DNA from 2 places in the Mesorhizobium sp. M0437 genome. Region 1 is predicted to be linked to the other one. Evidence: predicted binding sites of a transcription regulator. Region 1 holds the regulator's gene; the other holds the start of a gene.

Region 1 (15,725 bases):
CGAACGCGTTGCGTGAAGCCGGTGCCGCGATCGGCGCGCCACGCTGGGTGGTGATCCGTTCGGTCGCCTACCGCGCCGCATTGTCCGGCATCGTCACCGGCATATTGCTGGCGATAGCACGCATTTCCGGCGAGACGGCGCCGCTGCTCTTCACCGCGCTCAACAACCAGTTCTGGAGCAGCAATATCAACGCGCCGATGGCCAGCCTGCCGGTGACCATCTTCCAGTTCGCTCTCAGCCCTTACGAGGAATGGCAGCAACTGGCGTGGACCGGCGCACTCATAATCACCCTGACGGTTCTGGGCTTGAGCATCCTCGCCCGCAGCCTTACCGGACGCAGAGAGGACAGATGACACAGATGTTGTCCCCAGACATGACGATGGCCGAAACGGTCGCCGAGAAGACGAAGATCGAGGTCAAGAACCTCAACTTCTACTACGGCCAGAGCAAGGCGCTGAAGGACATCAGCCTGTCGCTGCCCGAGCGCAGCGTCACGGCCTTCATCGGCCCTTCGGGCTGCGGGAAATCGACGCTGCTGCGTGTGTTCAACCGCATCTATGAGCTCTACCCAAAACAGACGGCCGAGGGCCAGGTGCTGCTCGACGGCAAGAACATTCTCGACCGGTCGCAGGATCTCAACCTCCTCAGGACCAAGATCGGCATGGTGTTCCAGAAGCCGACGCCGTTCCCGATGTCGATCTACGAGAACATCGCCTTCGGCGTCAGGCTCTACGAGAACCTCGGCAAGTCCGAGATGGACGGCCGCGTCGAACAGGCGTTGAAGCGCGCCGCGCTGTGGAGCGAGGTCAAGGACAAGCTCAACGCCAGCGGCTTGAGCCTGTCCGGCGGCCAGCAGCAGCGGCTCTGTATCGCCCGCACCGTGGCGGTGAAGCCGGAAGTCATTCTGCTCGACGAACCGGCTTCGGCGCTCGACCCGCTGTCGACTGCCAAGATCGAGGAACTGATCGACGAATTGCAAGCCGACTACACGATCGTCATCGTCACCCACAACATGCAGCAGGCGGCGCGCGTGTCGCGCCAGACGGCGTTCATGTATCTGGGTGAACTGGTCGAGTTCGACCGGACCGAGAAGATATTCACGTCGCCCCGCGAGAAGCGCACGCAGGACTACATCACTGGCCGCTTCGGCTGAGCCGTTCCGATCATGCATATGAGGACAGGACCATGGGCGAACACACAGTCGCTTCTTTCGACGAGGATCTCGAGCAGATCAGCAAGCTGATCCGCGACATGGCCGACCTCGCCGGTTCGATGGTCGGCGGGGCAACCAAGGCGCTGTTGAATTCCGACAACGTGCTGGCGCAACGCGTCGTTTCCGACGACGCCATCATGGATGCGCGTCAACGCGAACTGGACGACCGCGCCATCACCCTGATCGCCAAACGCCAGCCGATGGCCCACGATCTTCGCCATGTGGTCGGAGCGATCCGCATGGCGGGCGACCTCGAACGCATCGGCGACCTTGCCAAGAATATCGCCAAGCGCGTGAGTGCGGTCGGCCTCAGCGCCACGCCGCGGGACCTGTCGCATTCCATCGACGCGATGGCGCAGCTGGTTCTCATCCAGGTGCAGGGTGTCATCGAGGAATATGCTGCAGGCGATGCGGCCGCGTTGGCCAAGCTTCGTGCCGCCGACGAGCGCATCGACGTTAAATACACGTCCGTGTTCCGCGAGCTGTTGACCTACATGATGGAAGATCCGCGCAACATCACCGCTTGCACGCACCTGCTGTTCTGCGCCAAGAATCTGGAGCGGATCGGCGACCATGTCACCAACATCGCCGAAAATGCGTATTATGTGCTGACCGGCGAGCAATTGCCGGTCAATCGTCCGAAGCAGGACGAAACGACAATGTCCGCACCGGTGACATGATGGGGGTGCCCAGCCGATGATCGCACCACGCATAATGGTGGTGGAGGACGAGGAGCCGTTGGGTGTGCTGCTCCGCTACAATCTCGAATCCGAAGGCTACCAGGTCGAGGTGGTGACACGCGGCGACGAAGCCGAGATCCGTTTGCAGGAGAATGTGCCCGACCTTTTGGTGCTCGACTGGATGATACCAGCGGTTTCCGGCATCGAGCTCTGTCGTCGGTTGCGGGTGCGCCCCGAAACCGAGCGGCTGCCGATCATCATGCTGACCGCGCGCGGCGAGGAGAGCGACCGGGTGCGCGGTCTTTCGACCGGCGCCGACGACTATCTGGTCAAGCCGTTTTCGACACCGGAATTCATGGCCAGGGTCAAGGCGCTGCTGCGGCGCGCCAAGCCGGAAGTGCTGTCCAGCGTGCTGAAGGTCGGCGACATCGTGCTCGATCGCGAATCGCACAGGGTCTATCGCAAGAAGAGCGAAATCAGGCTCGGGCCGACCGAATTCCGGCTGCTCGAGTTCATGATGCGGCATCCGGGCCGTGTCTTCTCGCGCAGCCAGTTACTCGATAATGTCTGGGGGGAGACAATCTACATCGACGAACGCACCGTCGACGTGCATGTCGGGCGGCTGCGCAAAGCCGTCAACAACGGCCGGATGCCGGATGTCATCCGCACCATCCGCGGCGCCGGCTATGCGATCAGGGAAGATTGACCCGCCTGGTCAGGCTACGTTCTTTCTGACGCTGGGCCTCATTTGCGCGCCCGGCGCGAAAATCTCCTGGTCGACGAAGCTTAACGCCCGCATCGCGCAGCCTTCGCGGATCAGAGGCAATTCGTTCGGCTCTGTATCGAAGGAGATCGAGCCTGAATGCTGGCCGCCGGCGGTCTGGGCGATTGCCTTCCGCAAGGCCGGCTCGATCAGATCGAAGGCGGCGGCACTGGCGCCGACCATCGCGACCGGTGCCGGATCGATCAGCGCGAACAGCGAGCCGAGACCGAAACCCAGCGCTTCGCCGGCCTTGCGGTAGGCCTCGCGTTCCGGCCCATCTTTCTCGCGCGCCCGGGCCGCCAGTGCGCGCATGTCGGCGTCGCTGACGTCGGCGACCGGTTCGCTGTCTTCGCTCATCTGCCTGGCGTTGCGCCAGATGGCGTAGTTGCCGGCATACGCCTCGATGCAGCCGCGCCGCCCGCAACGGCAGAGCGCGCCGCCCGGACGATGGATCATGTGGCCAAATTCGCCGCCCGAGGAATGCGTCCCGGTGAACAGTTCGCCCTTCAGCACCAGCCCCATGCCGATGCCATGCGAAAGCAGGATGGCGATGAAGTCATCGCGATAGCGATCCGGATTGCGCCAGCGCAAAGCCACCGCCATCATGTTGCAGTCGTTCTCCACCGTTGCCGGGATGCCGAATTCGTCCTCCAGCATGTCGGCAAAGGCGATGTCGGTCTGCGGCGTGATCGGCGACCACAGCATGGCGCGTGCAGGGGAGTCGGTAATGCCCTGAATCGCCAGGGCGATGCGGGCGACACTGCGGACGTCAAGATCTGGATCCTGCAGCCGGCGCCGGACGATGGCCATGCATTCACGGATCAGCTCGTCGCGCGGCATAGTCAGCGTGTCCAGCCGGCGCTGTTCCTCGGCGACCACCTGTCCCGTGTAGTCGATAATGGCGGCCGAAAGGAAATTCAGCGACAACACCACGGTCAGCACCGCCGCCGCTTCCGGGTTGAGGGCGAGGCCGACTTGCGGACGACCGCGTTTCAACGAAACGGGCTCACTTGGCTTGCTCTCGGCGAGGATGCCTTCCCGTATCAGGTCGGAAGAAATCGCCGATATGGTCGAATGACTGAGGCCGGTGGTAGCTGCGATCTCAGTACGCGATGGCTGGCCGGCCCGGCGCACCGCCGAGATCACCATCGCCCGGTTGCGCCGGCGCAAATCGTCATGGCGGATTCCGACCGACATTGTTTTGCTTTCCTCCCGGTTGCCGCGGCCGCTCATGAACCGGAAGCCGTCGGTAATGTCCGACAAATAGTGTCGGATGAGGCAAATAGTGTCAGATGCAGGTGGCGCTGTCATCGTTTATTCCGACGCTCGAAAAAACTCGCAGAGTCATCAAAATCCATCAGAATCGATGTTGACAGCAGCCGGAGATCGGACCAGTATTTTTTCGAGGCTCGAAAAAATTAGAGCTTCTAAGCTGGTCTTTGAGCCAATTGGTCACGCCGTACGCGGCGCAGGGAGGATATGATGAAGAAATTCACGACCGCCATTCTGGCGGGTGTCGCCATGACGCTGGCGCTGGCGTCGGTGGCGCAGGCTAAAGACAAGGTCATCGGCGTTTCCTGGTCGAACTTCCAGGAAGAGCGCTGGAAGACCGACGAGGCCGCAATGAAGGCGGCCATCGAGGCCGCAGGCGACAAGTATATTTCCGCCGACGCACAGTCCAACCCCGGCAAGCAGCTCACCGACGTCGAGAGCCTGATCTCGCAGGGCGCCAACGCACTGATCATCCTGGCGCAGGACGCCTCGGCCATCGGGCCGGCCGTGCAAAAGGCGCTGGACGAAGGTATTCCGGTTGTCGGCTACGACCGGCTGATCGAGAACAAGGACGTCTTTTACCTGACCTTCGACAACAAGGAAGTCGGCCGCATGCAGGCCCGGGAAGTCTTCAAGGTGAAGCCGGAAGGCAACTATGTCTTCATCAAGGGTTCGGGTTCCGATCCGAATGCCGATTTCCTGTTTGCCGGTTCGATGGAGGTGCTGAAGGCGGCAATAGACAGCGGCAAGATCAAGAATGTCGGCGAGGCCTATACCGACGGCTGGCTGCCGGCCAACGCTCAGAAGAACATGGAACAGTTCCTGACCGCCAACGACAACAAGGTCGATGCCGTGGTCGCGGCCAATGACGGCACTGCCGGCGGCGTCGTCGCCGCGCTGACAGCGCAAGGGCTGGCCGGATCGGTTCCGGTTTCGGGCCAGGACGGCGACCACGCCGCGCTGAACCGCATCGCGCTCGGCACACAGACCGTGTCGGTGTGGAAGGATGCGCGCGAGCTCGGCAAGAATGCCGCCGAGATCGCCTCGCAGCTGGCCGACGGCAAGCAGATGACCGACATTGCCGGCGTGAAGGATTTCACCACGCCCGGCGGCAATACCGTCAAGTCGCTGTTCCTGACCCCGGTCGCCATCACCAAGGACAACCTCAACGTCGTCATCGACGCCGGCTGGATCAAGAAAGAAGAGGTCTGCGCCGGCGTGACGGCTGGCACTGTTGCAGTCTGCAACTGAGCCGACGTTTCCGAGAAGTCCGAACGCCGCGGCCGCTCGCCGCGGCGTTTTTCAACAAGAGTTGTTTTTCCGCTTCCGGCGGATAACTTCTAGGCTGCTTCCGGCATCCGCGGCAGACGGCAACCCGGCGGGAGAAACATCATGACCGACACCACGTCCAACACGCCGGTCGACAGCACGGCAGACCGGGCACGGGAATCCGAGCTCGGCATCGTTGCCCGATTTCTCAAGGCAACCGAACTCGACACGCGCATGCTCGGCATGGTCGGCGCGCTGCTGGTCATCTGGGTCGGCCTGCATGTCATTTCCAGCGTACGGCTCGGCGTCAATCCGTTCGACTTCGACAGCCGGACCTTCCTGACGCCACGCAATCTCTGGAACCTGTCGGTGCAGACTTCCGCCGTGGCCATAATGGCCGCCGGAATGGTGCTGGTTATCGTCATGCGCAATATCGACCTGTCGGTCGGTTCCGCCGAAGGTCTGATCGGCGTGGTCATGGGCTTTGCGCAGGTGCATTTCCTGGTGCGAATGATCGGTCTGCAATTAGGCAATCCCTGGATCTGGATCCTGGCACTGGCCATCGGCCTGGCGCTTGGCCTTCTGATCGGAGCGTTCCAGGGATACATCATCGCTTATCTCGAGGTGCCGGCCTTCATCGTGACGCTGGGCGGCCTTCTGGTCTGGCGGGGTGCCGCATGGTGGGTCGCCAGCGGTCAGACGATTGCGCCGCTTGATGCCACTTTCCAGCTGATGGGGGGCGGGCCGGCGGGTTCGATCGGCGCGCGATGGAGCTGGATCGTCGGAATTGTCGCGTGCCTAGCGGTTGTGTTCATGCTGCTCAACGGGCGGGTGCAGCGCAAGCGGTTCCGCTTTCCGTTGCGCCCGATCTGGGCCGAGACGTTCCTCGGTGTCCTCACCTGCGCTGCCATCATGGGCGCCATATGGCTTGCCAATTCCTATCCTTGGCCGGTCGGCATCGTGAACAGATATGCGGCGGCCAACAATATAACGGTTCCCGAAGGCGGGCTGTTCATCGCCCATGGCATCGCCATACCCGTGCTGATGGCTGTAGCCGTAGGGCTGATCATGACCTTCATCGCCAAGCGTACCCGTTTCGGCCGCTATGTCTTCGCCATCGGCGGCAATCCGGAAGCAGCCAACCTTGCCGGTATCAACACGCGCTGGGTGACCATGAAGGTGTTCATGATCATGGGCGTGCTGGCGACGATCGCCGCGGCGATCTCGTCAGCCAGGCAGAACTCGTCGACCAATGCGCTGGGCACGTTGGACGAGCTGCTGGTCATCGCGGCGGCGGTGATCGGCGGCACGTCGCTCGCCGGCGGCTCCGGCACAGTGCTCGGCGCCATGCTCGGCGCGCTTTTGATGCAGTCGCTGCAGTCCGGCATGGTGCTGCTCGGCATCGATTCACCGCTGCAGAGCATCGTTGTCGGCGCCGTGCTGGTGCTCGCGGTGTGGCTCGATACCGTCTATCGCAAACGTGTGTAGGGAGGAGGAACGATCATGGCAGACAAAACCGCTCCCACGGGCACGCCGCTGATCGACATGCGCAACATCTCCATCGCTTTCGGCGGCATTCGCGCCGTCGACGATGCCTCTGTCGACCTTTTCCCGGGCGAGGTGATGGCTTTGCTCGGTCACAACGGTGCCGGCAAATCGACGTTGATAAAAATCCTGTCCGGCGCCTACAAGCGCGATGCGGGCCAGATTTTGGTCAACGGCGAGGAGGCTTCGATCTCCAATCCCCGCGACGCCAAGAAGTACGGCATCGAGACGATCTACCAGACGCTGGCGCTGGCCGACAATGTCGATGCGGCCGCCAACCTGTTTCTCGGCCGCGAGCTGATGACCGGCTGGGGAACGCTCGACGACGTCGCCATGGAGGCCGAGGCGCGCAAAGTGATGGGCAGGCTCAATCCGCGTTTCCAACGCTTCAAGGAGCCGGTGGTAAAGCTTTCGGGCGGCCAGCGGCAGTCGGTGGCGATCGCCCGCGCCATCCTGTTCAATGCTCGCATCCTGATCATGGACGAGCCGACGGCTGCACTCGGGCCGCAAGAGACGGCGCAGGTCGGCGAACTGGTCAGGCAGCTCAAGGCCGACGGCATCGGCATCTTCCTGATCAGCCATGATATTCACGACGTGTTCGAGCTTGCCGACCGTGTCTGCGTCATGAAGAACGGTCGGGTTGTCGGAACGGCGCGCACAACCGACGTCACCCAGGACGAGGTGCTCGGCATGATCATCCTCGGCAAGTGCCCACCCCGCGCCATTCCGGGGCCGGGCGCGCTGAAGATCGCCGCATGAACGAGAATTAGCCGGCTAATCACACGCCGCCAAAATGTGCCAGCCGTCACCATGCTTTGGCCTCGCCATTGTGTTGGCGTCAGGACTTGCCCATAAAGATGCCGAACCGTCCACGGGACGTATCAGCAATTGAAGAAGCTTTTTCCGACCGTCGCTTTTATCGCCGTCGCGCTGATCAGCCTGACGATGGCGGGTTTTGCCTATTTTGCCACCCAGGAGGCGGCCCGCATTAAATTCGAGGCGACGGCAGACGACGCGCTTAACCGGATCGAAAGCCGCATCGACCTGGACCTGTCGCTGCTGCGTTCGACCCGGGCGCTGTTCGACGCACGCAATGGCGGTATCTCGCAGGGCGAGTTCAAGGCTTTCTTCAACGCGCTCGACGTCGACAATAATTTCGCCGGCCTGCGCGGCATCGGTTTCCTCCGCCTGGCGAAAACTGGCAACGAGGCGGCGGTCGAGCGCGACATCCTGCACGATCACGGCGCAAGCCATCCGATCTATCCCGACACGAACTTACCGTGGCGTACGCCCATCGTGCTGTTCGAACCGCTGGATCCGTCCAACAAATCCAGCATCGGCTACGACATGTTCACCGGGCCGGCGCGGCGCGAGGCGATCGAAAAGGCGATGGCCGACGACCAGCAGCACGCCAGCGGGCTCGTGCAGTTCGGCAAGGATACGGGTGCCGCGCAGACCTTTACCGGGTTCCTCGTCTTCGTCCGGCTCAATGTCGAAACCGCGCCGGACGCCGTGAACGCGACGAGATCCTCGACTGCCGGCTTCCTTTATGCGGCCTTCCGCGCCCGTGATCTGTTCCAGGCTGCGCTCAGCCGGGCACCATTGCTGCCGGTCAACACCGAGATCTATGACGGCACGGTGGACAGCGACAACCTGCTGTTCCAATCGGAAACGCCGCCTGTTTCGAGCCTCGGCGACAGGCTGCTGGTCACCCGCAAGGTCACCGTCGCCGGCCGGCCGTGGGTCGTCCTGTTCAGGCCGACAAGTGCTTTCTCGCAACCTTCCTCGCGCGCCATCCCGGTGATGCTCGGATTGTTCGGACTGCTGCTTGCGGGCGCCATCGCGCTGGTGGCCCGCTATCAGGAGCGGGCCTATGAGGCGGTCTCGCTGCTTCACGAAACGACCGAAAAGAGCCTGCTGGAAAAAGACCTGATGCTGCAGGAGATGAAGCATCGCATCAAGAACTCGATCACGCGGGTGCTGGCAATCGCGCGCCAGACAGCATCGCACACCACCGACGTCCAGGAATTCTCGGCTTCTTTCTCGGCCCGGCTGCAGGCGATGGCGGCTTCCCAGGACATGCTGACGCGCTCACGCTGGCAGAAAGCCGATCTCGGCGACCTGCTGCGCATCGAGCTAGGCCAGGTGTTCGGCAGCGAGCTTCCTGAAGGGCTGCTGTCGGGACCGCAGATTCTTCTCGATGAAAAGACGACGCAGGCACTCGGCCTCGTCTTTCACGAACTGGCGACGAATGCGCTGAAGCATGGCGAAGCCGGCAATTCAGTCGGTGCGCTGAAGGTCGACTGGTCGCTCGAAGCCCGTAGCGGCACCCGGACATTGGCTCTCAACTGGCGCGAGGCCGGTCAGAAGAAGCTTGAGAGACCGGCAAAGAGTGGTTTTGGCACCAGACTGATCGATCTCAACGTCACGCGCGAATTGCGTGGCACAATCAGGCGCGATTTTCGCGAAGATGGCTTGAACGTGGAAATCAAGGTTCCGCTGCCGGCCTGAAACGCCGTCTCGTGGGCCGCATCGCAACAGCGCTTTAAAGAGCAAACGCGGAGACAGGTGGCCTGCCTCCGCGTTTGCTGTTCGCCTGGAGCTCGAAACTAGTTGCAGCGAGCTGTGTAAATCCGGCCGTGACGATCTCTGTATTGGCAGTAGCCATTTTGCAGCCGGCGAACGAGCAGACCGCCAATCGCACCAGCGCCGGCGCCGATCAAAGCGCCCTTACCGCCGCCGACAGCGCCACCAATGAGCGCGCCGCCCACAGTGCCGATACCCACGTTCTCTTCCGTGGTGGTGCAGCCGCTGACCGCAACCACGGCAACCATGGCAATAATCATCTTCCGCATGGAGTCATCCTCACTTTTGTCCTCACTTTAATAAGCTCCAGCCGCCATTTAGCATGAAAGTACGGCCTTTGCCCGCACGATTTCATTGTTGATTAAGATAGTCTTTTTCGGGGCGTGCGCCGTTCGATGCTACCACGAACCCGGAAATCTCCAAGGACGCATCGAGCGTGCCGTTGGGGCGCACGTTCCAGACGATCCTGTCATGGTCGTTCTCGAGCGCCGGATCGACGGCAAGGCATCTGGCGCCGACATGTTGGGCCTGGCCCTGCAGGTCAGCGACCGCGAACGGGCACGGCCGAGCACTCGGGCAGTGGTTTCAAAGCGATCAAGCAGAGGCGAGTTCGATTCAGATCAGTTGGGACGCGGCGGTCAGGACGATCGCGGCCATAAGCGCGACGGCGGCGAAGCGCAGGGGCGAAGCACGAGGCGCGGGCGTTGCGGGCGCGTCGGGATCCTGAAAACCGCCCATCGAGACGCGAGCGGCCTGTTCCAGTCTGTTCACGTCTGCAGCCGTCAACGCCCATCCCTTCACTTTGTGCCAAACTCAATCCGGCGGATCGGCACGTTCGCACAGGATCGGACTTTATGGTGAACAGTCGGTTAAAGATGGCGATGCGCAGCAAGCCTTCGCGCGGCGACCGCCGCTCGTTAATCCGTCTCGAAATTACCGTGAGGAACGACAAGGCGGTATTCGAGGCGGTTCCCGGTGATCTCAAGGGTCGCCGTTCCATTCAATGAAGTGGGCACGACGCGTTCGAGCGCGACGCTGCCAAAACGCTTCTCACTGCGCTGATTGTCGTTGGCTCCGATCACTTCGGCCCATGTCAGCGACAGCGCAGGCTCGCCAGCGGAAGCTGCCGTCAGATCGGCCGTCACCTCGACGAAACCGTCGCTGCGCGACAGTGCGCCATAGCTGACCGAATTGACGGCGAGCTCATGCATGGCCAAGCCGATGTGCAAGGCGGCATTGGGGTTGAGATATGGATTTGCGCCGCGGAAACGTAGGCTGTGCAAGGGATCCGCGCCGTACCTGCCGACCTGACCGGAAACCAGCTCGCGCAGCGCCGCTCCCCGCCAGTTGGATGACGTAACCAAATCCTGCGAGGAGGCCAGCGACTGCAATCGGCCCCGGAAGCGCGTCAGGAAATCGTCAATGCTGCCGGAATAACGGCCCGTCTGGGTGGCGATGCTCTGGATGATGGCCAAAAGGTTCTTGGAGCGATGACTGACTTCGCGCAGCAGCGCCTTCAACGTCTGCTCCCGGCGTTTCTGCTCGGTTGTTTCGACCATGGTGGTCACGACGCCCTGCACCGCGCCGGTCTCGCTGCGGTCGGCGTCTATCCACACCTGAAACCAGCGGGCGCCGTCATCGGCCGGCACACTGAGCTCAAGATGTTGAGGATTGCCGGAGACGATGACGTCGTGCTTGGCGGCGCCGATACGCTCTGCCTGCGCCGGCGGCAAGATGCCGTTGTTGTCGGAGGCATCGGAAGTCCAGGGCGCGCGCATGTTGCGCGCCCACACCGTCTTCATCTCGCGATCCTGGTACAGGACGGAAATCCCGGCATTGTGCAGTGCATGGAGAAGGGCCCGACCAAGCTGCATCCCGCTTTCGGCGGGATGCAAAGCGATGATCTCATCACTCTGGCCGCGGTCTTTCATTTTTCCGACTCTGGAACGCATCGGTCAATTTGCTCAACCCATGTCGGGCTGAACGGTTCGCGGAAAAATGGGTTCCAAAAGGAGGAGGTTCGTATCAAACCTTAAAAAGCGGTCCGCCGAGCGGCATCCCGTTGGAGGACACTGCCCGGCGGTGGCTGGAAACCGTTTGAGGGGTGCGGCTTCCAGTGTTCGCTTGAATGGCCGCTTGGCATTCACGCTCGTCTGATCAGGCCGGCAATAAGCGATATGATCAGGAAGGCGAGAAAGATGAAGAACAATATCTGCGCTATGCCGGCCGAGGTGCCAGCGATGCCGCCGAAACCAAGCGCACCGGCGATGATCGCCACGACGAGAAATACGAGCGCCCAGTAAAGCATGATCGATCTCCTTCCAATGCTGCGGTGAAAACGTGATTCGCCTCCGTTTGTTCCACCATTTTCCGAAAAAGACGATGCTGAAAATCTTCAGGGCCCGAATTGCCGCGGTGTGTGGAAAGGTCCAGTTGGTTGCCCCAGTTGGTTGCCAGTGAATTGAGCCGGCGTCACTCCCCTCTGATCCTGGGGAGCGGCTGTCTCGGCGGCCGCAGTTCGGCCGCCCGCTGTTTCATGCCGCGGCTTTCGCGTGCCGGTCAAAGAACAGGGCCTGGCTGATAAGAGCCTTGACCATGTCCGGATTGAACGGCTTGGTAACCAGGAATGCCGGTTCCGGCCGCTCGCCGGTGAGCAGGCGCTCGGGAAAGGCGGTGATGAAGATCACCGGTACCGAGGTCGACGACAGGATCTCATTCACGGCCGCTATGCCCGAACTTCCGTCGGCAAGCTGGATATCGGCAAGCACCATCTTTGGCCGCGCCTTGCCGAACATCGCCACCGCCTCGGCGTGGGTGCGCGCCGTTCCGACGACGCGGTGGCCGAGGCTTTCGACCATTTCCTCGATGTCCATGGCGATCAGCGGCTCATCCTCGATGATCAGCACGTCGGTTGCCACCTGACGGGAGATCTCGTTGCTCGCCTGCGCGAGGAGTTCGGAGAATTCCTGTTCGTCGACGTCGAGAATCTCCGCCGCCTCGTCTTCGCTGAAGCCTTCGACCGCCACCAGCAGAAAGGCTTGGCGGGGGCGAGGCGCAATTGCATTCAGATTGGCCGCGGCACGCTGTTCCCATGCCGACTGGGCATGCTCCTGCGGAACGCGAATGGCCACTGAGGTGAAGAGCTTGGCAAAGACCTTGTAGAGCGCGATGCGGTCGTTCGATGCGTTCGGAAAGATGTCGACATCGGCAATGATGGCCTCGAGCATTGCGGCGACCAGCGCGTCGCCGCTCTCCTGCGATCCGGATACTGCGCGCGAGAAGCGACGCAGGAACGGCAGGTGCGGAGCGATGGTTGCTGATAGGCTCATATTGGACGTCTCCCTCATATGACGTGATTGCATGTTACAGCTAAAAAACGGTTCGCAAGCCCAGAGTTGAAAACGCGGGTTCTGCGAAAAAGTTCCGATCATGCGGAACTAAATATATGGGCTGGCGTTTAGGGGCGGGTTGGGCAACCAGACGAGGCTGCCGCTTGCCTTGCGTTATGTGTTGAAGGGCGGCTTAAGGCTGGGACAAAAGGGCGAAATGAAGAACATGACGAAAGCTACCATGGGTGGCGTTGGCAACGGGCGCCGGGCTGCTTCCCGCGACCCGCTTGGGCCGAACTCGGAAATCGGCCGCAAACTCAAACAATACTACGACGAGCTGGTCTCCGACAATGTGCCGGATCGCTTCGCCCAACTGCTCAGCCAGTTGGAAAAAGCCGAACCTGTACAAAAGAAGGACTGAGGCATGGCGGCCGTCTCCCAGGGCTTCAAGACCGACTTGCTCGGCTCGATCCCGAGCCTGCGGGCTTTTGCCGTGTCGCTGACGCAAAACGCCGACAAGGCCGACGACCTGGTGCAGGAAACATTGGTCAAGGCATGGGACAAGCATGAAAGCTTCCAGCCCGGCACCAATCTGAAGGCATGGCTGTTCACGATCTTGCGCAACGAATTCTATTCGCAGATGCGCAAGCGCGGCCGCGAGGTGCAGGACAGCGATGGCGTCATGACGGCCAGGCTTGCCGTTCACCCGGCCCAGCACGGCCAACTTGACCTCGAGGACTTTCGCGGCGCGCTCGAATTGCTGCCAGAAGACCAGCGCGAAGCCATTATCCTCATCGGCGCGTCGGGCTTCTCCTACGAGGAAGCGGCCGAGATCTGCGGCTGCGCCGTCGGAACGATCAAGAGCCGCGTCAGCCGCGCCCGCACACGGCTGCAGGAAATTCTGAAGATCTCCGGTGAAGACGAGTATGGCCCGGACGCAATTTCGGCTCAGGTAACCGGGTCGACGGCTGCGTGAAGCGCGGCGTGTTCGAACCGCTCCGCGCCTCAGCGGAGAGGCGTTCGCCTGCAGGCCGCCGCCACTGCCTCGACGAGATCGTCTCCCGAATAGGGCTTGGTGACCAGTCTGACGCCGGGAAAGGATTTCTTGATCTCGTCCGTATCCGAATAGCCCGAGGCAAAGACGAACGGGATGCCCGCTTCACGCAGCCGCGAAGCAAATTGGAGCGTCGAAACGCCGCTCAGCATGAGGTCGACGATGGCCACATCGAACTGCGCGGCAACGTCTTGCTGTTCGATCTCAGTCAGATCACGGGCGATGACCACATTGAGCGCGCCGTAGTCGCGGCAAAGCTGCTCGATATCCATGGCAATCAGGAACTCATCTTCCAGGATAAGAATCCGCAAACCGTCGAGTGATGCGCGCACGCAGCAATATCTCCTTAAATTCGTCTCGATCGTGAAACGGGGGAAGTCATGATCGTTATTTGGCATGCTGTCATTTAAAAAAGACGCGCTGGCGCGGATGCGTCGGCCTCGGCCCATGCAAGGCATTTGCAACGCGCGCTGCCGGAGATAGGGTTAGAAGAGGTTCGTGCCGGAACCTTGGGGTCTGTCGGGCGTTTCGACCGAGCAAAAGCATGGAGAGTGAAGCAATGGCGACTGCCGCAGGAAAGGCCGCGAACGAAGCCCGCACGAATTCCGATATTGAGGCCGACATCGCACAACTGAAGGCCGACATCGACCAACTTACCAAGCTGTTGGCCAAAACTGGCGAACATGGCTACGGGGCAGCGCGGCGAGCCGCCGCCGAAAGCGTCGAGCAGTTGCGAACCCAGGGCGAGGCAGCCTTCGACAGCCTGCGCAGCAACGCCAGGGACATCGAGGCGCAGATGATAGCGCATATGCGCGAGAAGCCGGTGACGTCGCTGGCGATCGCCGCCGGCGTCGGGTTCCTCTTCGCGCTTCTCGCGCGCCGCTAGTTCTGCACGCATGGGAATGCTTGCATCGCTGATCTCGGGCCTCGCCTCGGGCGAAACCATTGCGGCGGTGCAACGCGCGCGTGTGGCTGCAATTGTCTATTCGGTCGCAGCGGTCGTAGCGCTGTGCGGCCTCGGCTTCCTGGTCGGGGCGGCCTATATCTGGACGGCGGCCCGCTATGGGCCGATGGCAGCTTCCCTGAGCTTCGGGATCGGCTTTCTCGCAATCGCCGGTCTCATCCTGCTCGTCTACCGGATGTCGGCCGGCTCGCGCGCCAGGCGCCGGGCGAAGCGACGCAACGCTGACATGAAGGCTATCGGCATCACTGCGGCACTCGCCGTGCTGCCGGCGCTGCTCAAGGGCAAAGATGGCCCGGGAAAGGCCAGACTGAGCGCGATTCTCGGCCCGGCGATAGCACTCGCTGCCTACGCCATCTACCGCGAGAACGTGAAGCGCGGCTCCGATGATCCGGATACCGGCAAACGTGAATAGTTCGGAGGGGATAGTTCGGGGCAAACGATTCTGGCGCCGGTCGCAAAATCACAAATCTTCGAGCGGAATCGATATTTCCGCGACCACGCCGTCCGGCCGGAATTCATGGATCACCTCGCTGGAAATGACCTTGGCCAGGCTGCGGCGGATCAGGATCGAGCCGAAGCCATGGCGTTCGGGCGGCGCAACCCGCGGGCCGCCGCTTTCGCGCCAGGCCAGCAACAGACGGCGTGCGCCCTTCCTGCCTTGTACCCTCCAATCGAGATCGACCTTTCCGGAGGAAACCGAGAGCGACCCGTATTGCAGTGCATTGCTTGCCAGTTCATGCAGGATCAGCCCGAGCCCGACTGCCTGGTCGGGTGAGAGCAGGACATCGGCGCCGGAGATCGCCATGCGCGATTGTCCGGCGGCTTGGAACGGCTTTAGCTCGATCTCCACCAGCTCGCGGATGCCGATGCCGCGCCACTCGCGGTCCGACAGCAGGCTGTGCGCAACGCCCAGTGCCTGCAGCCTGGCGCTGAAGGCTTCGAGGAATTCGCTTGGCTGGCGGGCATGGCGAACGGTCTGCGTCGCCAGCGCCTGTACGGTTGCCAAAGTGTTCTTGACGCGGTGATTGAGCTCGCGCAGCAACAGTCGTT
Region 2 (15,725 bases), on a different contig from region 1:
CGATCTCCAACGCCTCTTTCGCCATCTATTTTCCGAAATTCGTCGGCTCGATCTACGAATTACTGTCCGCGCCGGTGTCCTATCTGGAGATCGTCATCGCCTATGTCGGGGGCGCGGCGACAAAGTCGATCGTGCTTGGCCTGATCATCCTGGCGACGGCCTCGCTGTTCGTGCCGCTGACGATCCAGCATCCGTTCTGGATGCTCGCCTTCCTGGTGCTGACGGCGGTGACCTTCAGCCTGTTCGGCTTTATCATCGGCATCTGGGCGAAGAGCTTCGAGCAGCTGCAGCTGGTGCCGCTGCTGATCATCACGCCGCTGACCTTCCTCGGCGGCAGCTTCTATTCGATCAACATGCTGCCCGGCATCTGGCGCACGGTGACGCTGTTCAACCCGGTGGTCTACCTGGTCAGTGGGTTCCGCTGGAGCTTCTACGGCAAGTCCGACGTTTCGGTCGGCGTCAGCCTCGGCATGACGGTGGTCTTCCTGCTCATCTGCATAACGATCGTCGCCTGGATCTTCAGGACCGGCTACCGGCTGCGCAACTGATCGAACGGGCCTCGTCCAGGCGAAGCAGCCTGACCGATCGACCTTTCCTTGCCGAAGGCGATAGGCCTGCGCCCGATGCCTGGAACCCGCGCTTGAATGCCTCGATCTTGCTTTTCATGCATTGTTATATATCATGTTATCGGTGTTCATGGGGATGAATTGGCCTATGGAAGACGTCATACGATCGCTTGGCTTTCTGTGCCTGGGCAGCAGGCTGAAGCGTATAGGCGAGCAACTGCAAGCGGAGGCGCAGCGCCTGCTCGACAGGCTGGATGTCCCGGTTCAGGCGAGCCAATACCCGCTGCTGGCCGCGCTCGACAGGCTGGGTCCGCTGTCGGTCGGGGAACTGGCGCAATCCCTTGGCATCGCGCAGCCAGGCGTAACGCGAAGCGTCTCGCTTCTGGCCGAATTGGGACTGCTCGAAGTCAGTCCGTCGACCGATGACCAGCGGCGCAGGATCGTCTCGCTTACTCGGGACGGCCGGCGGCTGGTCGATGTCGCAAAGCGCGACGTCTGGCCTTGCATCGAGAACGTGGTCGCGGATTTGTGCGCAGGTTTTTCGGGGCCGCTTCTTGAGCAGCTGGCTGCCATCGAGGACGGCCTCGCCGCTGCTCCTCTCGACCGTCGTGTAAATAAGCCTGAGGGTGCCGCGCAATGAGACATCTGCTCGACCGCCCTATCTGGAGCGCGCTTCAGACGCGACATCGGGCCTTCGCGGAGGGTGACAACCTCGCCATGCGATATCGGCCGTCGATCGTCCCTTTCGCCGCCACTGGCGCGGACGACCCGGAAAGCCTGCGGGCGCTCGAAAACCTTGTCTCCCCGGGCGAGAGTATGATCCTGCTTCAAGCGGACGCGATTGCTCTGCCCACGGGGCTTTCCGCGACTTCGACCGCAGCCGGGGTTCAGATGATCGCCGAGCAGCCATTGCAGATCGTCTCCGACCCGCGCGTGCATCGTCTGACCCGAGACGATGCTGCTGAGATGCTCGCCCTGGCATTGCTCACCAAGCCTGGCCCATTCACGCTCGAAGCCTTGAGCCTGGGCGATTTTTGGGGTGTGAAAATCGAGGGCAGGCTCGCGGCAATGGCCGGCGAGCGCATGAAGCAACCTGGCTATACCGAACTCAGCGGGGTGTGCTCACATCCGGAATTTCGCGGCGGTGGCCTAGGAAAGCTGCTGTCCCTATTAGTGGCAAACCGGATAGTGGCGCGCGGCGAAGTTCCCTATCTCCACGCCTATGCCAGCAACGCCGCGGCCATAGCGTTATACGAGTCCATCGGCTTCAGGTTGCGAAGCACAATGAATGTGGCCGTGGTTCAGCGCACCGAATGATTAGTCGGCGCATGATGCGCAGCATGGATGCATCCCGTATCGGAAGGAAGGATTTCGTACCGCCGAAATCCTTCCTTGAGACTGCAAGAGCTGGCTGCGTGTCAGACCGCGATCTTGCCGCCGCCTTGCCTGGTGATGGCAACGACCGCCGGGCGCACCGGCATGTCCGGCTTGAAGTCGGGCCAGCGCGTCGACAAATCCTCATAGTAGGACGGACGGCCGAAAGCCTCCCAGTCCTCGCCGCCGTCGCCCGGATGCTGGACCGCAACGAAGGCGGTCTGGTCGTCCGGCGCAAACAGGGGACCGCACATTTCGGCGCCGATCGGCACGCGGAAGAACAGCTTTGATGTCGCCCGTGCCGTCCCCTCCGTATCGACAGCCCACAGACCATCGGTGCGGCCGGTGGCTTTCGGGCCTTGGCCGTCGGTGGCGACCCAGAGGCGGCCAGCCGAATCTACCGTGCAATTGTCCGGCATGCCGAACCAGCCATTGGCGGTGGTTGCGGTCGAGAAGGTGGCGCCGACGTCGGCCACAGCGGGATCGCCGCATTTCAGCAGGATTTCCCACCTGCCCTTTGTCGCGGTGAAATCACCGCCGTCCTCGACGATCTCGATGATGTGGCCAAAGGCATTTTCGGCACGCGGGTTGGCGGCGTCGACCTGGTCGGCCTTGCGCTTCGAATTGTTGGTCAGCATGACATAGACCTTGCCGTTGGCGGCATTGGGCTGGATGTCTTCCGGGCGGTCCATCTTGGTGGCGCCGAGCAGGTCGGCGGCGCGGCGCGTCTCGATCAGCACATCGGCCTCGCCGGCAAAGCCGTTCTCCGCCGTCAGCGGCCCTTGGCCGAAGACGATCGGCAGCCATTCGACCGAACCGTCGTCGGCAAACTTGGCGACATGCAAGGTGCCGTCGTCGAGCAAATCCATGTTGGCGGCGCGGTTGTCCGGATCGAACTTGCCTGTGGTGACGAACTTATAGACATAGTCGAAGCGCTCGTCGTCGCCGAGATAGAAGACGACACGGCCATCCTGGGCGACGATCGATTCGGCGCCCTCATGCTTGAAGCGGCCCATCGCGGTGCGCTTCCTCGGCGCCGAAGTCGCATCCTGGACGTCGACCTCGACGATCCAGCCGAAGCGGTTCGGCTCGTTCGGCTCCTTGCCGATGTCGAAACGGTCGTAATGCGCTGCCCATTCATAGGCACCTTCGGGAATGCCGAGGCGCTTGTAATTGGCCGCCTCCTTGTGGCCCTGCGGCAGCTCGCCCGAGAAATAGCCGTGGATGTTCTCCTCGGCCATGACATAGGTGCCCCACGGCGTGACGCCGCCGGCGCAATTGTTGATGGTGCCGATGACCTTCGTGCCGGTCGGATCGGCGCTGGTCTTGACGCGGTCGTGGCCGGCGACCGGGCCGGAGAGCGCGATCTCGGTGTTGGAGGTGATGCGGCGGTTGAGCTTGCCGTCGCGAACGACCTGCCATTTGCCTGATACCTTGCGTATCTCGACGATAGTGCCGCCATGCGCGGCCATCTCGACATCGACTTGCTCCTTGCTGAGGGGCGCCTGCTTGGCTTTGCCATCGACGATGGTGACGAGGCCCGGAAACATCAGGTGCGGATTGGTGTATTCGTGATTGACGACCAGCAGGCCGTGCTCGGCCGAGCCGTCGATCGGGATATAACCGACATAGTCGTTGTTGTAGCCGAATTGTCTGGCCTGGGCTTCCGCCGACTGTTTTGTCGGATCGAATCCCGGCGAATCGGCGAACAGCGGATCGCCCCAGCGCAGCAGCACGTCGGCGTCATAGCCAGGTGCGACGTGATGCTTGTCGTCGATGCCGGCCTCGAGCTCGTCGAAAGCGAAGGCGGAGCCTTCGGCGGCGCGGGCGTTGTCGGCGGTGATCAGCGCCAGCGGGCTGACGGTAGCGGCTATGGCCGAGACGGCAAGCGAACCCTTGAGGAAGCCGCGGCGTGAGAACCGCGCGGCGATGATCTCACCCATGGTGCGGTTGTCGGTGGGATTGGCTCCTGGCCCATCGTTTTCCTCGAGCAGGCTGGTGCGGAAATGGGCGTCAGGGGTGCGATGTTCGGTCATAGGGCCTGCCTCTGGCTGGATGGATTGCTGGAGCGTGTTGCCTGGCCAATCCGGTATTACCGGCAGGTCACAGTTTGATGACATGCCGGCTAAATTGCCACCTGCGATTTCGTATCCAACATCGGCCCCGCTTGACCGCGACCGGCGCTTCGGAAACAAGAGCTGCGGCAGGCGGTAGGGACCGCATCGGGAGGAACAAAAGTGAGTTTCTGGGGACTTGGGCAGCTCTGCGTCTCGACGGTGATCTTCCTGCTGGCGGCGATGGCCGCAAAACAGTGGGGGCTGGCGCCGAGCCTCGGCAAGATCGTGCTGACGTTGGCGCTCTACTCGCTGGGCAATCTGATCATGCTGAGGCTGATCCGTGAATTCGGCATGTCGGTGTCGTTCAGCCTGTCGGCGGTGATCCAGCTGGTGTCGGTGAATGTGGTGGCGCTGGTCTTCTTCGGCGAACGCGTCAATGCCTTGCAGGCAACCGGCATCGTGCTTGCCATCGCAGCTGTGGCGCTGATCACGCTCGGGCCCTATCTGCAAAGGCTGTAACTGCGATCGGGCCGATGAAGAAGATTGCAAGCAGACTGCCCAACTGGCTGGAGTTCCCGGTTCTGCTGGCCGGGCTGGTCATTGCCGGCGGGCTGTGGGGGTTCGAGGAGCTGATGGAGCTGGCGCGGGCGACCACGCCGCATGCCTTCGACACCGAAATCCTGCTTGCCTTCCGCAAGGCCGGCCAGCCCGACAATCCGATCGGACCGGCGTGGCTGGAAGGGGCGATGCGCGACATCACCAGCCTCGGCAGCGCCAGCGTACTGCTGCTGATCACGGCAGCAATGATCGTCTATCTGCTCCTTATCCGCGGGCCAGGCGCGGCGCTTCTCATGTTCGTCGCGGTAGCGGGCGGCCAGCTCCTGTCAAGCGTGCTGAAATTCGACATCGACCGGCCGCGCCCCGATCTGGTCTCGCATCTCGCCGATGTGGCATCGCTTTCGTTTCCGAGCGGCCACGCCATGCTGTCGGCGGTGACGTATTTGACGCTGGGCAGCATGGCGGCGCGGGTTTTGCCCGGGCGCACAACGAAGATCTATGTACTCGGGCTGGCGGTGCTGACGACAGTGGTGGTCGGCATCAGCCGCATCTATCTCGGCGTCCACTGGCCGTCCGACGTATTGGCCGGCTGGTGCGCCGGCTTTGCCTGGGCGATGCTGTGCTGGCTTGCGGCACGGTTCCTGCAGCGATGGCTTGGGCGGGCCGACGGCACCTGACTCAAATCAGCCTGTTGATCAGGCCATGACCGCAGCCTGCCAGCAGGAAAACCATCGACAGCAAGGCTGTCGAGGTTGCCAACGCTTTGAATATCTTCACCCGCTCATCCTTTTGAAGTCGTTCCTGTGAAATCGGGATCGCAGCGGATGTCCCGCCAAACGATGCCGAGGTTTGTAGCATGACAGCGCATCGGCTGGCAAAGAGTGCTGCATGTTTGGAGGCAGATCATCAATCCTTGGTGCAGGAAGACGTCGCCGCCCGCGCCAGCGCAGGAACTTCATCCTCGACTGTTCGGCGGTGCCGTTCTTCGATTCGACGGCAGCCAATGTCATCGAGGGCGCGGCCCACAAGGCGAGCCGCGCCGGCGTTCGCTTCATTATATCAGGCGCTTCAGCGCAGGATACGCCGCATGCTGATCAACCACGGCGTCAAGCGGCCGCTGGTGACTTACGCGCCTCGATCACGGATGCGCGGGCGCAGCTGAGGAGAGCCGCGCCCGCCGCTTGAGCTGGCAACGCCGGCTTAGTCGAGGCCCAACGCTGAGACCTCGCCCTCGTTCATCAGCGGCACGAAGATTGTCGACCTGCCGTCGGTGCCGATGTCGGCGCTGCCCGGCTTGAACGTCGCAACCGCTTGCGGCGTGCCGCCGGCTTTGTAGCGGTAGAGCGTGCCGGTCATATACGCGGTGGCGTAGATGCTGCCGCCGATGGCAACGACGCCATCGAGGTTGGCAAACTTTTCCGCGCCAGCCAGTGGCGAAACGGCCTTGGTAGCAAGATCGACCGAGAGCAGGCCGCCCGGCTCCGCGGTGCTGAAGTCGGGCTTGATGCCCTTGCCCCAGGAAGCGACGATCAGCCGGCCGCCATCGGCGAAGATGCCATTCGGCGAAGCAAGCGCCGCATCCCTGACGAACAGTTCGGGCCGGTCGCGGTCGATGCGATAGATCGTATCGGCAAGCATATCCGTGACGTAGACATTGCCGGATGCATCAGCGGTCATGTCGTTGAGAAAGACCGCGTTCGGCACGTCGATCGTCGATGTTAGCTTGCCGCTTGCGAGGTCGACGACGCGCACATGGGTGAGGTCGGCGACGTAGAGTTTGCCGCCGACAATCGCCATGCCCTTGGGCGCGTCCATGCCGTCGGTCCAGTGTTGCGTGACTAGCTTGCCGTCCATCGACAGGATCGACAGATAGCCGTTGCCGTCGGCTTCGCCGGGATTGCCGACGATGTTCGAGACGATAACGCGCTGGCCGGCGGCGTCGAACAGCGCCGATTCAGGCTGCTCGAGGCCGCCGGTGCGCCAGAGTTCAGCGGCCTGAACTGCCGGCGCGGCGGCGATGCCGACCAGGGCGAGAAGCATCGAGGTGAAGAGGCTCTTCATGGCTAGTCTCCTGTAATGGACTGGCGGAGAGCTAGGCCTTTCGATACTTTTCGGGAAGAGCTATCAGGACTAGTACCGAAGGCTGATACCAAATCGTGCAAAAGAGGTGCATCCCATGAACGGCCTGATCTTCGAAGCGCTGAAGCGGACGCTTAAGGCAAAGGGCATCACCTATCGCGTCCTTGCCGAGCGGATGGGTGTTTCCGAGCCGACGGTGAAGCGCATCTTCCACGAGCGCAACTGCAAGCTCGACCGGCTGATGGAGATCTGCACTGCCGCCGGCGTAGAGTTGGAAAACGTGCTCGGCTCAATGAACAGGGGACCAGGACCCGCCAACCAGATCGCGCCGGAGATCGAGCGCAAGCTCGCCGGGCGGCCGGCACTGCTGTTCGTCTTTGTCATGCTTTCCGAGAAATTCACGCCCGAAGGCATCATGCGCTCACAAGGGCTGAGCGAGGCTTCGATGTTCCTCTATCTGCGCGAGCTCGAGGAACTCGGCCTGGTCGCGCTCGGTCGCGGCCTGTCGGCAAGGCTGCTGATCGAGGCGCCGATCCAGTGGAATTTCGAGGGGCCATTGCGGCCGCTGTTCGAGACGACCAACAAGAATTTCATCGGCTGGGCCATCACCCATCTTGAGCGCGAGTCGACGTTCGTCAGCTTCTCCAGGCGGATGCGGCCGGAAACGGCGGAAATGGTCAGGCGCGAGGCGGAGGAATTGGCGGAGCGCGCCAAATTGCTTGCTCATCACGACCAGCACACGACGCCTGAAGACCGACTGGTCGGCTACAAATGGACGTTTGCGTTCGGCGCAACGCCGTTCCCAGTGATCATGCCGATCGGGCCGCATCCGCGCGACGCAGGCGCACGGACCGACGATCGAGTTGCGGCTGCCGCAAACGGACGACGTCTGCCGGCCTAGGTCAAAATGCAGAACGACCGAGTCCGGGCTGTTGGCGGCAGCCAGTCTGACTGAGCTTCTTACCCCTGAGTATCGGCCGCAAACCGGTTCTCAGAGGGTCCCCTGCTCAAACACAAGATCGAGCGGCTATTCGGCGGTCTTGTTCGCCACCTTGTCATCCCAGACCATCTGCCGGTAGTCGAAGCCGTATTCCAGCGTTGGCTTGACAATACGGAAATAGGGCGACAGGTCGAAATCGCGCGGCGTGTAGAGCGAGTGATGGCGGATGTGCAGGATTTCCCTGCGCGAAAAGCTCGACTGGGCCGAGGCACGGCCAGGCGCCCGGGTAATCTCCGGCAGGATCGGGTAGCGGATCAGGCCATACGCCTCGGCGATCAGCGACGAGCAGATGGCGCGCGTCGGGTCGCCGGAACCGAAAGCCAGCATGCGGCGGCGCCAGCGCACCGGCACCGGCGGCGTCGGCAAGAAGTAGCGCAGCATGTCGAATATGTTCCTGAGATCGTATCTGAGACCGAGCCTGCCGATCATGAACGCGACGACCGCTTCGCGATCGTCCGGAGCCAGGCCACTCGCCCGGCAGATGCGGGTGTTGTAGCTGCGATAGCGCGACAGCGGCACGGCGATGCAGCCATCGCCGAGCGTGACCTCGATCAGGCGCCGCCGCTCCGATCCGTCCTCCGGCTCCGGTAATGCATCGCCGATATAGAAGGCGGCATGCGACCAGGTCGACTGGGTGAGGTATTTGATCGCCGCCGAGATCTTCTGGTTGCCTTCGATGAGCAGGATGTCGCCGGGCTCGAGCGTGCGGCGCAACGTTTCGGCGTCCGACGGCGTGTAAGGCTCGTAGCCGGACGATTCCTCCTGCAGCCGGCCGGCAAGCCAGCGGCCAAGTCGGTCCAGAAGCGTGTCGCCGGGCTCGGTCATGCCAGACGGCGATTACCACAGGGCGGCAAGTTAGACCATGATCAGCCCACGCCAGGCGTGCCGGCGTCTTCGTGCGCAACTGTGAGATCTTCGCGCGCCTTACGGGCGAACTTCCTCGTCGAGCGCTTCGGGCTGTCGCCGAAAAGCTCGGCCGCCTCGGCGAGGCAGGTCTTTTTCAGGCTCTTTTCCGAACGCTTCAGCAGCTTGGCAAGCAACCGCGTCTCTTCAGCAGGACCGAGTGGCTGGTCCTCGGCATCGAGAAGCGCGCGCATGACGAACACATCGTGCAGCTCGCCGAGCCGCTCGCCCAATTCGTCGACGGCCCTGCGCCGCGTTTTGATCGGCGTCGGCCACAGCCGGCCGAGCAGCGACAGGTGCATGCCATGCGTCTTGGCCGCCTTGCGCAGGTCGTGAAAGTCATCGGCTTCGCCGCGCGAAGCCGCCTTGTCCAGCGCTTTCCTGGCACGGCGCAAAGTGGTGCGCGCGCCTTCGGCGAGCACGTCGGCAGCCTGCTCCGGCTTGTCGGGCAGAGCGAGCTTGTCGATCCGGGCGACACCTTCCTCGCAAGCGGAAATCGCCGCGCCTATCGCAGCATCGAGGCCTCCTCCGCCATGCAGTTCATGCTGGCGCGCGACGAGCCTGTCACGCACGGCACCGAGGCCATCGCCGGCACTTTGCTCGGGAAAGCTTGCCGCCAGCCGGTCGATTGTTTCGACCAGCGCGGTCGCCTCGCGCGGGCCGGCAAGCAGGGCCGCCACCTGGCGGTAGCACTGATTCTCCGTCACGCAGAATGTTTCGTCTCCGGAACGGACAAGGCGCAGCAAGGCGCGGACGTTCTTCAGCCGTTTGCGGCATTTGTGCAGCCCCGGTTCGGGCCTGTCACGCGCCGCGTTCAGATGGTCGATCACCTTGCCGATCTCCTCGGCGAGGATGCGCCTGACCTCTCCGGTCAGCGACATGCGCGGATCGATACGAAAGCTCATGCGACGATCTCCGGAATCCCCCCAAGGGCGAGCGACGCGTTGTAAAATCTCGGCTCGCCGGTGACTTCACGGCCGAGCCAATGTGGCAGCATTTCGTCCTGTATATCATCCGGCGTCTCGAGCTCGGCGATCACCAACCCCGCAAGCGTCCCGCCGAAGACATCGACTTCGTAGCGATAGCCGCGATGTTTAACATGGTGGCGTGTCTTCTCGATGACATGTCCGATGGCAAAGGCCTGCATCTCCTGCGCCTCCGCCAAAGGTACCGGATATTCGAATTCATCGCGCTCGCGTGCCTGGCTGCCGAACTTGAGCGTCAGCTTGGCGGCCGCATCGTTGCTGATGCGAACACGAACCGTACGGCTGGGTTCGGCGACAAGATAGAATTGACGGATATGAATGTCCGCCTCGACCATTGCCCGCCATTCCTCACCTGAGACCAGGAATTTACGCTCGATTTCCTTGCCCATGGCCAGGCACTAAAGCGCGCACGGCCAGAGTTGGCAAGCCGCTTGACCGCACTTGACTTTAATCATTCGATTGATTAAATTGTGGCCATGATCAAATCGCCCAGCGCCAGCGGCCTTCCTCATGAGGCGCCCAAGACCGCCGCCGATATGACGCGGGCGGCACTTGTCCGCGCGGCGTTGAAACTGTTCGGACGGCAAGGTTTCGACGGCACCTCGACGCGCCAGATCGCGGCGGAGGCCAAGGCCAATATCGGCTCGATCGCCTATCATTTCGGCGGCAAGGAAGGGCTCCGCAACGCGGCGGCCGACTACATCGTCGACACCATCCAGACCGTTGCCGGCCAGGCGATCGGCAATCTGCAGGCGCCGGTCGCGGCATTGGCCGACACCGAGGCCGCGCGGGCACATTTAGCCGTCGCACTGGAGCGGATGGTCGCCTTCATCGCGGCAAGGCCGGAAGCCGGCGAGATTGTACAGTTCGTCCTGCGCGAGCTGTCGCATCCTACCGCGGCGCTCGACCGTATCTATGACGGCGTGTTCGAACCGGCGCATAACCGGCTCTGCCTGATCTGGGAACAGGCGACGGGCGAGCCGGCCGAGAGCGAGCGCACAAAACTCACCGTGTTCACGCTGATTGGCCAGGTCGTCTATTTCCGCATCGGCCGCGAGGCGGTTATGCGCCGCATGGGCTGGCGCGAGATCGGCAATGACGAGGCCGGAAAGATCGCGGCGGTGGTGACGGATAATCTCAGCGCGATTTTGGCTCGGCGCGATTTGGCTGTCCGGAAGGATCGTGGATCATGAGCCTGCTCTGTTCTTTGCCGCTTGCCGCCCAGCTTTTCAGCGCCTGCGCGCCGGGAGCACCGCTCGCCGTCGGCTACGTCGAGGGCGACTACGTCCTGCTCGCGCCGATCGAGGTGGCGCAGGTCGAGACGATTGCGGTCAAGCGCGGCGACCGCGTCGCGCCCGGCACGCCGGTGGTGACGCTGGAAAACGCCGACGCCAAGATCGCCATCGCACAAGCCGAGGCGGCCCTTGCGCAGGCCCAGGCGCAACTTGCCGACCTGCAGGTCGGCAAGCGGCCTGAAGAGATTGCGGTGCTCAAGGCGCAGCTCGACATGGCCAAGGCGCAAGCCGCCGACGCCAAACGCCGTTACATCCGCGCCAGCGATCTGTTCAAACGCGGCACCGGCACACAGGCCGACTACGACACGGCTTCCGCGACGCTGGAGACGGCCAACGCGCAGGGCGGCCAGGCGGAGGCCAATCTCGCCGTCGGCGGCCTGCCGGCACGGCCGGAGACGATCAAGGCCGCCGACAATCAGGTCAGGCAGGCGCAGTCGGCGCTGGAGCAAGCGCAATGGCGGCTGTCGAAGCGCGTGCTGACGGCGCCCTCGCCCGGCCGGGTCAACGATGTCATCCGCTATCCTGGCGACACGGCCGGGCCGACCGCGCCGGTCATCTCCATGCTGCCGGATGGCGCGGTGAAGCTCAGCGTCTATGTGCCGGAAAGCGCGTTCTCCTCGGTCGACGTCGGCACGCTGCTCAACGTCCATTGCGACGGCTGCGGATCGGGCGTGAAGGCTCGCGTCAGCTACGTGTCGCCGGATCCGGAATTCACGCCGCCGGTGATCTACTCGCTCGAGACCCGGCAAAAGCTGGTCTATCTGGTCGAAGCGCGGCCGGAGGGCGACGCCAGCGCATTGCAGCCCGGGCAGATCGTCGACGTCGATCTGGCGGACATCGGAAAATGAACGTCATCGACGTGCACGGCCTGGTCAAACGCTTCGGCGACAAGACCGTCGTCGATCATGTGACTATGGCTGTGGCCGAGGGCGAGATCGTCGGCTTCCTCGGGCCGAACGGCTCGGGCAAGACGACGACCATCCGCATCATGTGCGGCTTGCTGACGCCGGATGAGGGCGAAGGCACCGTTCTGGGCTTCGACATCCGCACCGACAGCCTGCGGATCAAACGCGAAGTCGGCTACATGACGCAGAGATTCTCGTTCTACGAAGATCTCACGATCGGCGAGAATCTCGAATTCGTGGCACGGCTCTACCGGCTGAAGCCGCTCGACGAGCACGTTGCTAAGACGCTTGAGGAGCTCGGCCTGACATCGCGCAGGAACCAGTTGGCCGGCACCCTGTCCGGCGGCTGGAAGCAGCGGCTGGCGCTGGCCGCCTGCATCATGCACAAGCCGAAACTGCTGCTGCTCGATGAACCGACGGCGGGCGTCGACCCGAAAGCGCGACGCGAATTCTGGGACGAGATCCACCGGCTGGCGAGCGGCGGCCTGACCGTGCTGGTCTCCACCCACTACATGGACGAAGCCGAGCGCTGCCACCGCATCAGCTACATCTCCTACGGCAAGATGCTGGCCACCGGCACGGTCGAGGACGTGGTGAGGAATGCCGGGCTGACCACCTTCGTCCTGCAAGGGCCGCGGCTCGATCAGGTCGCTGCCGCACTTCATGGCCGCCCCGGCGTCGACCAGGTGGCGCCGTTCGGCGCGACGCTGCATGTCGTCGGCTCCGACAGGACGGCACTTCAGGCAGCGCTCGCCGATGTCGAGAAAGAGCACGAGGGCGTTACGGTGACGCCCGGCGAGACCAGCCTGGAAGATGTGTTCATCCAGTTCATGTCCGGTTCGAAGGACAACATGGGATGAAAAATGGGATAGACAGCATCTTTTCGTTCGCCAGGCTAGGCGCGCTGCTGATCAAGGAGTTCATCCAGATGCGGCGCGACCGCATCACCTTCGCCATGATGCTCGGCGTACCGCTGATGCAGCTGGTGCTGTTCGGCTATGCCATCAACAACGATCCGAAGAGCCTGCCGGCAGCGCTGGTGACGATGAGCAGCGATCCTTACACGCGGGCCATGGTTTCGGCGCTGCAGACCACCGGCTATTACCGCTTCGACCATGTTGCGCAAAGTGCCGCCGAAGCCGAATTCCTGATGGCGCGCGGCGACGTCGCCTTCGTCGTCACCATTCCCGCCGATTTTGCCCGACGGGTCGAGCGCGGCGACAGCCCGCAGATTCTGATCGAGGCGGATGCGACCGACCCGGCCGTCGCCAGCGGCGCCATCTCGACGCTCGGCACCGTCGCCAATCAGGCGCTGCTCAGGGCACGCGGTATGCAGGAGACGGCGGCCGAAGCTGCCCGGGGCCAGCTCCAGGTGGTGGTGCACCGGCGCTACAATCCGGAAGCCGTCTCACAATACAACATCGTGCCCGGCCTGCTCGGCGTCATCCTGCAGATGACGATGGTGATGATGACCTCGATCGCGCTGACGCGCGAGACCGAGCGCGGCACGATGGAGAACCTTCTGGCGATGCCGTCCAGCCCGCTCGAGATAATGCTGGGCAAGGTGCTGCCCTATCTGGCGGTCGGCGCCGTGCAGGTACTGGTGGTGCTGGCAGCCTCGAAGCTTCTGTTTGCCATCCCCTTCACCGGGTCGATGTCGCTGCTGTTGACGGCGGTCCTTATCTTCGTCTTGGCGCTGGTGCTGCTCGGCTACACGATCTCGACGATCGCCCGCACGCAAATGCAGGCCCTGCAGCTCACTTTCTTCTTCTTCTTGCCGTCGATCATGCTGTCCGGCTTCATGTTTCCCTATCGCGGCATGCCGGACTGGGCGCAGATTTTCGGCGAGGTGCTGCCGCTGACGCATTTCCTGCGCATCATCCGCGCGGTGATGCTGAAGGGCGCCGAGCTGCCGGCGGTGGCAACGGAAATCGGCTGGCTGGTGGTGTTCGTGGCGCTGTTCGCCGGTATTGCGCTGGTGCGGTTCCGCCGGACGCTGGATTAGGGTCGAACTCGATCCGCTTGTGCAAATGATCGAGATTTACACGGACTTGGCCTGGCCCGGGACCGGTGTCAATTCAGGCGCATTGAGCCCTTCGAAGGGATCGCGCCAGGGGTCGATTTCTTCGAGTTTAAGATACCAGCGACTGACAGAGGGATAGTCATCGAGCGGCAATCGGGCGACATCGTTGAAGGGCAGAAACGTCGCCATTCGAAAGTCGGCATAGGAAACCGAAGCGCCGACCAGCCATTCTCGCTCAGAAAGCTCGGCATCAAGTATGGCAGCGGCCGTGCGGAAGTCGCTCAGGCCCTCCTCAACCCGCGCCTGATCGATCGGGCCGAGCCCATAGCGCTGTTTGGTCCCGCGTTCGAAATGCACGACGTCGCAGGCTCTTGCGAAGTTCTCTTTCCCCCAACTCAGCCATCGGATCATCTCGGGCTCGTCGTCGCCGGTGCGCCAGAAATGCGAATGCGTGTCGCGTGAAAGGCGGCAGGCTATGGCGTCGGCCTCCCAGAGGCTTTTTCCCAGGCCTACGAGGATGGGCAATGAAAGATTTGGATTGAGCGGCCGAAATCGCTCGGCCTGGCCCGGAGCGAAGGGAGAGGCGAATTCAAACTCGACCTTGACGTTGAGATACCGTGCCACCGCGACCGCGAGGCGAGGATTGGGATTGCGGCTGAAGAACAGTTTCATTGATCTCAGTCTTTGAAGGGTACCGGTTCGGCTGGGCGCAACGGAGGCTCGAGCGCCTCGAACCGGCACATGACCTGGAATTGGTTGCTATCTTAGCTGGCAGCAATGATCTCGGCATAGGTGCTGAGATCGACATTGCCGCCGGAGAGCACCACGGCAATGCATTTCCCGGCAAGGTCGATCTCGCCTGACGACAGCGCGGCCAAGCCGACGCAACCGCCGGGTTCGACCACCAGCTTCAGACAAGCCATCGCATCGCGCATCGCCTGTGCCACCGCCTTGTCGGAAACGGCGATGGCGCCCGCGAGATTCTTGCGGTTAATCTCGAAAGTGATGGCGCCCGGCTCGGCGACGAGAAGGGCATCGCAGATCGAGGTGTGGCCGGGCGCGTTCGACACCCTGGCGCCTTTGATCAGCGAGCGGCGTGTGTCGTCGAAATGCTCAGGTTCCACGGCCCAGACGGCGGTGCCCGGCGGGGCATCCTTGACCGCGATCGAAATGCCGCTGCTCAACCCGCCGCCGCCGCAGGGAACCACTACCGCATCGAGGCTGACGCCAAGCGCTCTTGCTTGGCGCATCAATTCGAGGCCGATCGTGCCCTGGCCGGCGATGATGGCCGGATCGTCGTAGGGCGGCACCAGGACCATGCCCTTTTCCACGTAAGAACGGACGACGGCAGTGCGATCGTCGCGGACCCGGTCGAAGGTGATCACTTCCGCGCCCATCTTCCTGACATTGCCGACTTTCATCGCCGGCGCATCGGCGGGCATGGCGATGACGGCCTTGACGCCGAACATCGCCGCTGCGGCGGCAACGCCTTGCGCGTGATTACCCGACGAGAAGGCGACGACGCCGCGGGCGCGTTCTTCCGCCGAGAGCGAGGAGAGCTTGTTGTATGCACCGCGGAACTTGAACGAGCCGGTGCGCTGCAACGTCTCCGGCTTGAACAGGATCCTGGCGCCGAAGCGATTGTTCAACTCCGGCGATTCGATCAGCGGCGTTTCGACGATCAGTCCGGACAATCGCGCTGCTGCACTGTGAATATCGGCGATGCCGGGAGGGGTGATCATGGCTGGGTCCTGCAAGAGATGAGACGGCCTATGGTGCACGGAAAGGGAAGCCGCGCACCAATGAAAAAATGTGACCGTTACAATTCGACTTGGAGGCAGGAGTGGGCGTGACTGTCACCCACCTCTCCTCCGCCCTCCGCCATGCATTCGTCATTTCGACAAATCGCTGCCGATTTACCGGCATTGCCGGCCGCCCCTCACCCCAACAGCGTCTTTTGCCGTTTGGGGCCGCCGATC

The links. The regulator PhoB, encoded in region 1, activates phosphate uptake and scavenging genes when phosphate is short. The targets are predictions, from matches to a motif close to TGTCATNNANCTGTCAT.
Region 2: a site for PhoB is predicted at 4,043-4,059, ahead of NKI72_RS19090 (PhoX family protein). Genes of this name have one in related genera too.

The regions. Positions count from the first base shown of each region.
Region 1 covers NZ_JAMYRK010000021.1:36,151-51,875, reverse strand. The annotation lists gene pstA (phosphate ABC transporter permease PstA) at 1-353, shown strand, start outside; gene pstB (phosphate ABC transporter ATP-binding protein PstB) at 350-1,153, shown strand; gene phoU (phosphate signaling complex protein PhoU) at 1,186-1,893, shown strand; gene phoB (phosphate regulon transcriptional regulator PhoB) at 1,910-2,599, shown strand; gene NKI72_RS15680 (ROK family protein) at 2,609-3,853, opposite strand; gene xylF (D-xylose ABC transporter substrate-binding protein) at 4,139-5,179, shown strand; gene NKI72_RS15670 (sugar ABC transporter permease) at 5,321-6,685, shown strand; gene NKI72_RS15665 (ATP-binding cassette domain-containing protein) at 6,701-7,501, shown strand; gene NKI72_RS15660 (CHASE domain-containing protein) at 7,631-9,253, shown strand; gene NKI72_RS15655 (YMGG-like glycine zipper-containing protein) at 9,352-9,597, opposite strand; gene NKI72_RS15650 (hypothetical protein) at 9,944-10,114, opposite strand; gene NKI72_RS15645 (sensor histidine kinase) at 10,246-11,280, opposite strand; gene NKI72_RS15640 (DUF1328 domain-containing protein) at 11,472-11,636, opposite strand; gene NKI72_RS15635 (response regulator) at 11,863-12,657, opposite strand; gene NKI72_RS15630 (NepR family anti-sigma factor) at 12,875-13,078, shown strand; gene NKI72_RS15625 (sigma-70 family RNA polymerase sigma factor) at 13,082-13,633, shown strand; gene NKI72_RS15620 (response regulator) at 13,663-14,160, opposite strand; gene NKI72_RS15615 (ElaB/YgaM/YqjD family protein) at 14,271-14,597, shown strand; gene NKI72_RS15610 (hypothetical protein) at 14,608-15,087, shown strand; partial or broken gene NKI72_RS15605 (sensor histidine kinase) at 15,136-15,725, opposite strand, start outside.
Region 2 covers NZ_JAMYRK010000029.1:30,497-46,221, forward strand. The annotation lists gene NKI72_RS19075 (ABC transporter permease) at 1-548, shown strand, start outside; gene NKI72_RS19080 (MarR family winged helix-turn-helix transcriptional regulator) at 715-1,206, shown strand; gene NKI72_RS19085 (GNAT family N-acetyltransferase) at 1,203-1,883, shown strand; gene NKI72_RS19090 (PhoX family protein) at 1,985-3,976, opposite strand; gene NKI72_RS19095 (hypothetical protein) at 4,178-4,516, shown strand; gene NKI72_RS19100 (phosphatase PAP2 family protein) at 4,531-5,232, shown strand; partial or broken gene NKI72_RS19105 (sodium-independent anion transporter) at 5,492-5,740, shown strand; gene NKI72_RS19110 (SMP-30/gluconolactonase/LRE family protein) at 5,756-6,616, opposite strand; gene NKI72_RS19115 (helix-turn-helix domain-containing protein) at 6,732-7,535, shown strand; gene NKI72_RS19120 (C40 family peptidase) at 7,662-8,459, opposite strand; gene NKI72_RS19125 (CHAD domain-containing protein) at 8,501-9,442, opposite strand; gene NKI72_RS19130 (CYTH domain-containing protein) at 9,439-9,912, opposite strand; gene NKI72_RS19135 (CerR family C-terminal domain-containing protein) at 10,000-10,716, shown strand; gene NKI72_RS19140 (HlyD family secretion protein) at 10,713-11,666, shown strand; gene NKI72_RS19145 (ABC transporter ATP-binding protein) at 11,663-12,583, shown strand; gene NKI72_RS19150 (ABC transporter permease) at 12,592-13,728, shown strand; gene NKI72_RS19155 (glutathione S-transferase family protein) at 13,765-14,418, opposite strand; gene NKI72_RS19160 (threonine/serine dehydratase family protein) at 14,511-15,488, opposite strand; gene NKI72_RS19165 (hypothetical protein) at 15,686-15,725, opposite strand, start outside.